One region of the Azospirillum sp. Marseille-Q6669 genome, then DNA from elsewhere that is predicted to be linked to it. Evidence: predicted binding sites of a transcription regulator. Region 1 holds the regulator's gene; each other region holds the start of a gene.

Region 1 (2,197 bases):
TTGGCTGGCGGGCTGGTCGCCCCGGCCGTAGCGCCGCGGCCCGACATTCTGGTGTCGGAGGACGGAACGCTGATGGCCGTGCGCGGCGCTGAGGGGATCCTCAGCCTGTCGACCGCCAGCGACGGGCGGGTCGCCAACACGTGGAGGCGGCGCGACGGCATGGAGAAGCCGGAAGAAAAAGCCGGGCAGGATGTCTGGCCGCTTGTCGGGGTGAGCCTGGACAGACGGCTGCGCTGCGACGCCTTGGGGTGCCTCTACCGTGCGCAGGGGAAGACGGTGGCGCTGCTGCGACAACCGGACGCCTTACCGGAGGATTGCGCTGTGGCCGATGCGGTGGTGACCGCAACCCCGTCGCGCGGGTGTCGGGCGCCGCTGGTCATCGACCGTTGGGGACTGCGGCGGGAGGGTGCGCACACGCTCACCCTGTCGGACAAGGGCATCCGGGTGGAAACCGTCCGGGGGCAGCGCGGCGACCGCCCTTGGACGATGGGGGGAAAGCTGCCCGACGGAAAGACCGGGGCGCGCTGAACCGCCGCCCCGGAGCATCCTGCCGTCAGTACTTCCGCACCAGCCCGACGAGGCGGCCCTGCACCCGAACCCTGTCGGCACCGAAGATGCGGGTCTCGTAGGCGGCGTTGGCCGGTTCGAGCGCCACGGTGTTGCCCTTGCGGCGCAAGCGCTTCAGCGTGACCTCGGCGTCGTCCACCAGGGCTACGACGATGGAGCCGTTGTCCGCGCTGTCGCAGCGCTGGATGACCACCGTGTCATGGTCGAGGATGCCGGCCTCCACCATGGAATCGCCAGCGACTTCCAGCGCGTAGTGGTCGCCCATGCCGAGCATGGCGGCGGGAACGTCCACGAAGGCGGAACCGTCGCGCAACGCTTCGATGGGCGTGCCCGCGGCGATCCGGCCGTAGAGCGGAAGCTGCACGGATTCGGACGCCGGGTTCGCCTCGCGTCCCGCGAAGCTGAAGTCGCCCTTGATGACGTTGGGCTGGAACTTGGCGCGCGGCGGCCGGGTGCGGGCGGTCTCAAGCCCCTCCGGCAGGCGCAGCACTTCCAGCGCGCGGGCGCGGTGGGGCAGGCGGCGGATGAAGCCGCGCTCCTCCAGCCCCGTGATGAGGCGGTGGATGCCCGACTTGGACTTCAGGTTGAGAGCGTCCTTCATTTCGTCGAAGGAAGGGGACACACCGCCCTGTCCGAGCCGCTCGTTGATGAAAAGCAGCAATTCATGCTGCTTGCGCGTGAGCATTTGTGCCTCCCGGCCGGTTCCGCACTAGATATGGAACAAAAGCAAAACGTTCCATCTTGTTCTAGTTTGGTTCTTAACCCCCGTCAAGCCCTACGGATGAAATCAATCGCAAATCGACGGACAGGACTCCCAAATGGATTTCCCGTGCGGAACGGATTAAAGCGACAGGACACCGCCACTCAGCGGGATCACCGTCACGCGGTCGCCCACGGCGGCGGCGGTTGCCTGCGGCTCGCGGACGATCAGGGCGTCGGCCTGGGCCAGCCGGGACATCATCGCGCTGTCCTGGCGCGGGAAGGGGGTGGCGACGGGCTCGCCGTCCGCTCCGGTGGACAGGGTGGCCCGCAGGAAATCGGTGCGGTCGTCGTTGGCCTTCAGCGGCGCGCCGAGCCGCGCCGCGAGCGTGGCGTTCTCGGCGGGCAACCCTTGGAGACGGCGAAGGATTGGCACCAGGAACAGCAGGGCGGCCACCCCGGTGGACACCGGATTGCCCGGCAGGCCGAGCAGCGGAACGCCGTTCGCCGTCCCGAAAATCAACGGTTTGCCGGGTTTCATGGCGACCCGGTAGAAGTCCAGCGACAGCCCGCCCAGCACGTCGCGCACATGGTCGTGCTCGCCTTGCGAGGCGCCGCCCGTGGTCACCAGCAGGTCGCAGCCGGCCGCCCCGGCGGCCATTACGGCGAGATGCTCCGGATCGTCCTTGGCCACGCCGAGATTGTGGGCGAGCCCGCCCTGGCTGGCGACCAACGCGCACAGGCCGAGCGCGTTGGAGCTGACGATCTGACTCGGTCCCAGCGGATCGCCGGGGAGGGCGATCTCGTCCCCGGTGGCGAGCACGGCGATCCGTGGGCGGCGGTGGACGCGCAGCCAGGGCAGGTTGGCCGCGGCGGCCAGGGCGACGTCGCGGGCGGTGAGCAGCCGTCCCTTGGGAAGCAACTCCTCTCC
Region 2 (2,197 bases), on a different contig from region 1:
CCCGGCGGCGGCCAGCAGGTCGGCCAGTCGGACGCCGACGGTGAGGTCGGCATGGGTGGCCTCCACCGTCGGCAGGCCGCCGCCGGCCCCGGCCTCCTCGAAGACCCGGCGGGCCGTCTCCCCGGCCTCGGCGGCGGCCGCTGCGCCATGGCAGAGGGATGTCGCCTCATGGGCGAGGACCTTCTTGGCCTCGTTGATCTCCGATCCCTGGAGCGCCTCCAGCCGGGCGATCTCGTCCAGCGGCAGCTCGGTGAACAGGCGCAGGAAGCGGCCGACGTCCGCATCCTCCGTGTTGCGCCAGAACTGCCAGAAGTCGTGCGGGCTGCGCCGGTCGGCGTTCAGCCACACCGCCCCCGCCGCCGTCTTGCCCATCTTGGCGCCTGACGCGGTGGTCAGCAGCGGCGTGGTCAGGCCGAACAGCTCCGTCCCGTCGACGCGGCGGGCCAGCTCGATCCCGTTGACGATGTTGCCCCACTGGTCCGACCCGCCCATCTGCAGCCGGCATCCGTGGCGGCGCGACAGCTCCAGGAAGTCGAAAGCCTGGAGGATCATGTAGTTGAACTCCAGGAAGGTCAGCGGCTGCTCGCGGTCGAGCCGCAGCTTGACGGAATCGAAGCTCAGCATCCGGTTGACGGTGAAATGGCGCCCGATGTCGCGCAGCATCGGGATGTAGCGCAGCTCGTCCAGCCAATCGGCGTTGTTGACCATCGCCGCGCCGTTCGGCTCTTCGCCGCCGAAGGACAGGTATTGGGCGAAGGCCCGGCCGATGCCAGCCATGTTGGCGGCGATCTGCGCGTCGTCCAGCATGGGGCGGCTGGTGTCGCGGAAGCTGGGGTCGCCGATGCGCGTGGTCCCGCCGCCGATCAGCACGACGGGCCGGTTGCCGGTCTTCTGGAACCAGCGCAGCACCATGATCGACACCAGATGCCCGACATGCAGGCTGTCCGCCGTGGCGTCGAAGCCGATGTAGGCGCCCACCGGCCCCTGGCACAGCAGGGCGTCGAGGCCCGACAGGTCGCTGCCCTGGTGCAGGAATCCGCGCTCGTCGAGCACGCGCAGGAAGTCGGACTGGAAGGGGCTGGAAGCGGCGGGGGTCGCCATGGTGCTGATCTCCGGAAGGGAAGGGCCGCGTCCCGGGGATCATCTGTCGAAGCACATGCCGCCGGTCAGCGGCGGCATGGTTCATATGGTCAAGACTGAACGCGCCGCCCTATGGGAGCAGCGTATAATAGCGGCTGAAGTGGTGCGTGCGCGTCGTCATGACCGGGAAGCTAGGCGTGCGGGGGCAGGCCGTCAAGGGCGATCGGTTCCCACCCGCGTCCAAAGGAAGGATGATTGTTCGCTTTACGTTCTATTTCCGCGCCGCTATTCTCCTCCCATGGACGAGATTCCGCGGCAGGCCCTGAAAGGACGGGGGGCGATCAGCAACGTGACCTCCCGTTACGAGCGGGAGACCCGGGTGCTGGCCGACGACGGCTGGGGCGAGAACGAAGCGCTGACGGAGACCGTCCCGACCCAGGTCTTCGACGACACGGCCCGTTCGGTCCTGTCGAAAAACACGTCGCCCGACGTGATCTTCGAACGGTCGGTGAATCCCTATCGGGGGTGCGAACACGCCTGCATCTATTGCTTCGCCCGCCCCACCCATGCCTATCTCGGCCTGTCGCCGGGGCTGGATTTCGAGACGAAGATCTTCCGCAAGGTGCGGGCGGCGGAGTTGCTGGCGGCGGAACTGCGAGCCAAGTCCTACCGTTGCCAGCCGCTGGCGCTCGGCGCCAACACCGATCCCTACCAGCCCATCGAGCGGGAGCAGCGCATCACCCGCGCCGTGCTGGAGGTCTGCCGCGACTTCAACCAGCCGGTGATGATCATCACCAAGTCGGCGCTGGTCCTGCGCGACCTCGACATCCTCGCGCCGATGGCGGCCAAGGGGCTGGTCAACGTCGCGCTGTCGGTCACCACCCTCGACCGCGACCTCGCCCGCCGCATGGAACCACGGGCCAGCACGCCGCAACGGCGCCTCGCCGCCATGCGCGACCTGACGGCGGCCGGCGTGCCGGTGGCGGTGCTGGCCAGCCCGATGATCCCGGGGCTCACCGACCATGAGCTGGAAGCCATCCTGACGGCGGCGGCGGAGGCCGGGGCGACGCAGGCCAATTACATCCTCCTGCGGCTGCCGTTGGAAATCGCCGATCTG
Region 3 (2,197 bases), 800 kb from region 1:
GAGGGGACGACCTTCACCATCCTGCTGCCCCGCCACAAGGGCGAGGCGCGCCCCGACCAGGGCGAGCCGCGGGAGCGGCGCGGCAGCGACCTGACCGGCTCCGGCACCATCATGCTGGTGGAGGACGAGGACGCCGTGCGCGTCTTCTCCGCCCGCGCGTTGCGCAACAAGGGTTATCAGGTCCTGGAGGCCAAGAACGGCGAGGCCGCGTTGCAGCAGATCGGCACGGACGGCAACCGCATCGACCTGCTGATCACCGACGTGGTGATGCCGCAGATGGACGGACCGACCCTGGCTCGCCATGTCCGGCAGGTGCGGCCCGACATGCGGGTGATCTTCATCTCCGGCTACGCCGAGGACCGGCTGGGCGAAATCGACGGGGTCGAGGTCGCCCACTTCCTGCCCAAGCCCTTCTCCCTGAAGCAGTTGGCTTCCAAGGTGAAGGAGGTCATCCGGGACGGCAAATAGCGGTGGCCGGGGAGGCCGCGGCGCCGTCTATCCGACGCGCCAGCCGTGATAGGTCCAGCGTTCCGTTCCCGGAACGTCGAGAGCCTCCCACCCGTGACGGCCGGTGCCGATCGGGCGGTCTGACAGGACGAGCGCGCCCGGCGCCAGGAAAGGTTCGGCCAGCCCGCCGATCCACTGGCGGATGCCGTCCTCGTCGTCTTCCTGCGCGCTGCCGATGTCGGCGTGGGCCAGCCGAACCGCACCGCGGAAGCGCTCCGCCGCGGCAGGCAGCGTGTCCCGGAAATCGCCGAGGAAAAGTCGGTCCTCGTCCGGCCGCAGGGAGGCGGGAACGCGCGCCCACATGTCGAAGACCAGGATGTCGCGTGGTGGGAACAGGCTGCGCAGATGGTCGTAGGTGCGGCCCTTTCCCAGGCCGATCTCCATCACCAGGCCAGGGGTTCCTGCAACGCAGCCGGCGGCCCAGCCGAGGGCGACGCGCTGGGTGGTGAGGCGGTCGATCATGCGGTCGAGCGTGGAGTGGACGGTCGTCATGCGTGGCTCTTCGGGAGGCGTTGGCGGAGCATCTCCTCTTGAACGCCGCAGTTGGAATTCCGTTGCACGGCGCCGAATCGTTCCTAACTTACGATGAGAACATTCGCGGAACTTAGGGCTTTGCGAAGAGGAACAAAGCTGGTACATTCCCTCTCACCGAATGACCGTTGGTGAGATCGTTGGCCCTGGGGCCGCGGATGTGATCTAACAAGGGGAGACGGGCATGTCGTCCGCACAGCTTCGTTTGGTCGAGAAGGATTCCATGGATAAGCAGAAGGCCCTGGATGCCGCTCTGGCGCAGATCGAGCGCGCCTTTGGCAAGGGCTCGATCATGAAGCTCGGCGCCCGCGAGAACACGGTCGAGACGGAGGTCGTTTCCACCGGCTCTCTCGGCCTCGACATCGCGCTGGGCATCGGCGGCCTGCCGCGCGGCCGCATCATCGAGATTTACGGGCCGGAAAGCTCGGGCAAGACGACGCTGGCGCTGCACGCCATCGCCCAGGCCCAGAAGGGCGGCGGCACCTGCGCCTTTGTGGACGCGGAGCACGCCCTGGACCCGTCCTATGCCCGCAAGCTGGGCGTGAACGTGGACGAGCTGCTGATCTCCCAGCCCGACGCCGGTGAGCAGGCTCTGGAGATCGCCGACACGCTGGTGCGCTCCGGCGCCGTCGACGTGCTGGTGGTCGACTCGGTGGCAGCATTGGTGCCGCGCGCCGAGCTGGAAGGCGAGATGGGCGACAGCCACGTCGGCCTGCACGCCCGCCTGATGAGCCAGGCGCTGCGCAAGCTGACCGGCTCCATCGCCAAGTCGAACTGCCTGGTGATCTTCATCAACCAGATCCGCCTGAAGATCGGCGTGATGTTCGGCAACCCGGAGACGACGACGGGCGGCAACGCGCTGAAGTTCTACGCCTCCGTCCGTCTGGACATCCGCCGCATCGGCGCGATCAAGGACCGCGAGACGGTGGTGGGCAACCAGACCCGCGTCAAGGTGGTGAAGAACAAGATGGCCCCGCCGTTCCGCGTGGTCGAGTTCGACATCATGTACGGCGAGGGCGTGTCGAAGGTGGGCGAGCTTCTCGACCTCGGCATCCAGGCCGGCGTGGTGGAGAAGTCGGGCGCGTGGTTCAGCTACGACGGCACCCGGATCGGCCAGGGCCGCGAGAACGCCAAGAACTACCTGCGCAACAACCCGGCC
Region 4 (2,197 bases), on a different contig from region 1:
CCAAGCGGTCGTGCAGGCGAAGCACCGCGGCGCGGGCCAGGGTGGCGTGCCGGTCCGCTCCGTCGAGAAGCGCCGTCCGAAGCACGCCGCGGGGCGGCGCGTCGTCGTGACGGCGTTCGAGATCATCCAAACGATGTGAAATGAGGGACAGCGGGGCGGGAAGTGGACGCGACGGCGCCCCGGTGGATCCGGTCATCCTCGGACGGTAAGCCTTCTGATAACCGATGTAAAGGAAAAATATCCTAGGACAGAGTGCCGCAGGGCCGACGCTTACTGGCTTGCCCAGACGATGCGGGCCATCCAGGCCACCTCGGCGCGCGGGATGCTGCGGTCCGGGTGGGCGCGGTTGATGGAGATCAGCTCGACCTTGGTGGCGGTTTCGCGAAGGAGTTGCTTCGCCATCACCTCGCCGCCCTTGGTGCGGACGACGACGCGGTCGTTGCGCCGGATTTGCGCGGCGGGCGAGACGATGATGGTGTCACCGTCGCGGTAGACGGGGTCCATGCTGTCCCCCGCGATCTCCAGCGCGTAGGCGTGCGGGTCGCCGATGCTGGGGAACAGAAGCTCATCCCAGCCGACGCCGGAAGGAAAGCCGGCGTCGTCAAAGAAACCCGCGTTGCCCGCCTGCGCATAGCCGATGACCGGCACCCGCTGGAGCGAGCCGGCGCCCGCGGCATCGCCGACGAGGCTGACGAATTCCGACAGAGACGCGCCGGTCGCCTCCAGAACCTTGGACACGCTCTCCGTCGAGGGCCAGCGGAGCTTGCCGTCGCCGGTGGTCCGCTTGCTCTTGTTGAAGGTCGTCGGGTCGAGCCCCGCGCGCCGCGCGAGCCCGGAGGCCGACAGCCCGTGCTGGGCCGCGAGGCGGTCGATCGCCCGCCAAATGTCCGCATGTTTGAGCATGGGAGGATAATCACATAAACGAACCAGCCCGTCCCTAGGAACCTATTCACATTGTCCTTGACGAAGGACTTTAATCGGTACATAACGTGAACATGTGTTCGCCAGCCGCGCGTGCCGCGGCCCATCCGGCGCTCCGCCCGAGAGCGAAGCTGCGCCCGCGAACCCAAAAGCTGCAATTCTCAGGGAGACCTCACGCATGGTCCAGCACCGCAACACGTTCATGGTTCTGTCCGACGCCGTCGGGGAACCATTCGGCAGCGCGGAGGAGGCGTGGTTCTGGTCGGTCCAGGCTCAGGACGCCAAGGCCGCCGGCGCGCGCATCGCCGCCGGGCGGGGGCTGGTCCAACGTCCTTGCGAGCCCGGCGACGTGCTGTGCGCGGTGGACCGGCTGTACCGTCGCCGCCTGCTGATCCGCGACCATCTGCACGTGCTGGTCCACTACGGGCGCCGCCTGATGGCGCCGGACCCGGCGCGGTACCACGAGCAGCGCGCCCACACCCTCTGGCAGGAGGCGTTCGACCGGCTCCGCCCGGTGCTGCGCGAGAAGGGCATCGTCCAGTGAGCGCGCCGATGCCCCAGCCGTGCCAAGTGGGGCCCTGCCAAGTGGGGCCCTGCCGGGCCGGAGCGGACGCGCCGCGCGCCTGGGTGGTCTTCCGGGGCGAGGCGGAGCTGTGGTGGCTGCGCCTGCTGAAGCCGGGATTCCGCCACTGCTTCGCGCTGCTGCATGACGGGCGCCACTGGGTGATCGTCGATCCCCTTTCGCCCTTCACCGACGTGTCGGTCCTCGACCTGCCCGCGGCCTTCGACCTGCCGGGCTGGTACCGCGGAATTGGGATGGCGGTGGCCCCGGCGTCGGTGCGGCGTGGCCTGACCCGCCCGGCCCCCTGGGCGCCCTTCACCTGCGTCGAGGCGGTCAAGCGCCTGCTGGGGCTGCACGCGCCCGCGGTCCTGACGCCGTGGCAGCTTTACCGGTGGCTGGCGCGTCCCGCCGCGTCCTGATCGGCGCCGCCGTCCCGCCCCCGCCTCCAGTCGTCCTGTCTCACCACGAACAAGGAAACCCCGCCCATGGCGAACCTGTTCAAGGCGCCGCGGCCGACGGCGCCGCCCGCCCCCGCCCCGGACCCCACCCCGAATCCCGCGCCCGTCCCTCAACCCCCGCCGCCCCCGCTCCCGAGCCTGCCCCCGAGCCGACCCCGGCGCCGGTGGAAGCTCCTGCGCCGGTTCCCATCACGACGCCCTGGTGGAACACGGCCCCGGAACCGGTGCCGGCACCCGCCGCCCCGGTGGTCGAGGT

The links. Region 1 encodes LexA, which represses DNA repair genes until DNA is damaged. Its sites were predicted from a motif close to ATGTTCTANTTTGGTTC; they were not measured.
Region 2: a site for LexA is predicted at 1,336-1,352, ahead of ACWPXE_RS08470 (PA0069 family radical SAM protein). Genes of this name have one in related genera too.
Region 3: a site for LexA is predicted at 1,130-1,146, ahead of recA (recombinase RecA). Genes of this name have one in related genera too.
Region 4: a site for LexA is predicted at 981-997, ahead of ACWPXE_RS19700 (S24 family peptidase). Genes of this name have one in related genera too.

What each region holds. Positions count from the first base shown of each region.
Region 1 is NZ_CBCOOP010000002.1:383,597-385,793, forward strand. It holds gene ACWPXE_RS13025 (ComEC/Rec2 family competence protein) at 1-528, shown strand, start outside; gene lexA (transcriptional repressor LexA) at 554-1,252, opposite strand; gene ACWPXE_RS13035 (molybdopterin molybdotransferase MoeA) at 1,409-2,197, opposite strand, start outside.
Region 2 is NZ_CBCOOP010000001.1:1,917,680-1,919,876, forward strand. It holds gene tyrS (tyrosine--tRNA ligase) at 1-1,101, opposite strand, end outside; gene ACWPXE_RS08470 (PA0069 family radical SAM protein) at 1,379-2,197, shown strand, end outside.
Region 3 is NZ_CBCOOP010000002.1:1,180,108-1,182,304, reverse strand. It holds gene ACWPXE_RS16870 (PAS domain S-box protein) at 1-468, shown strand, start outside; gene ACWPXE_RS16865 (class I SAM-dependent methyltransferase) at 496-999, opposite strand; gene recA (recombinase RecA) at 1,223-2,197, shown strand, end outside.
Region 4 is NZ_CBCOOP010000003.1:500,299-502,495, forward strand. It holds gene ACWPXE_RS19695 (hypothetical protein) at 1-196, opposite strand, end outside; gene ACWPXE_RS19700 (S24 family peptidase) at 271-903, opposite strand; gene ACWPXE_RS19705 (hypothetical protein) at 1,100-1,465, shown strand; gene ACWPXE_RS19710 (hypothetical protein) at 1,507-1,902, shown strand; gene ACWPXE_RS19715 (hypothetical protein) at 2,106-2,197, shown strand, end outside.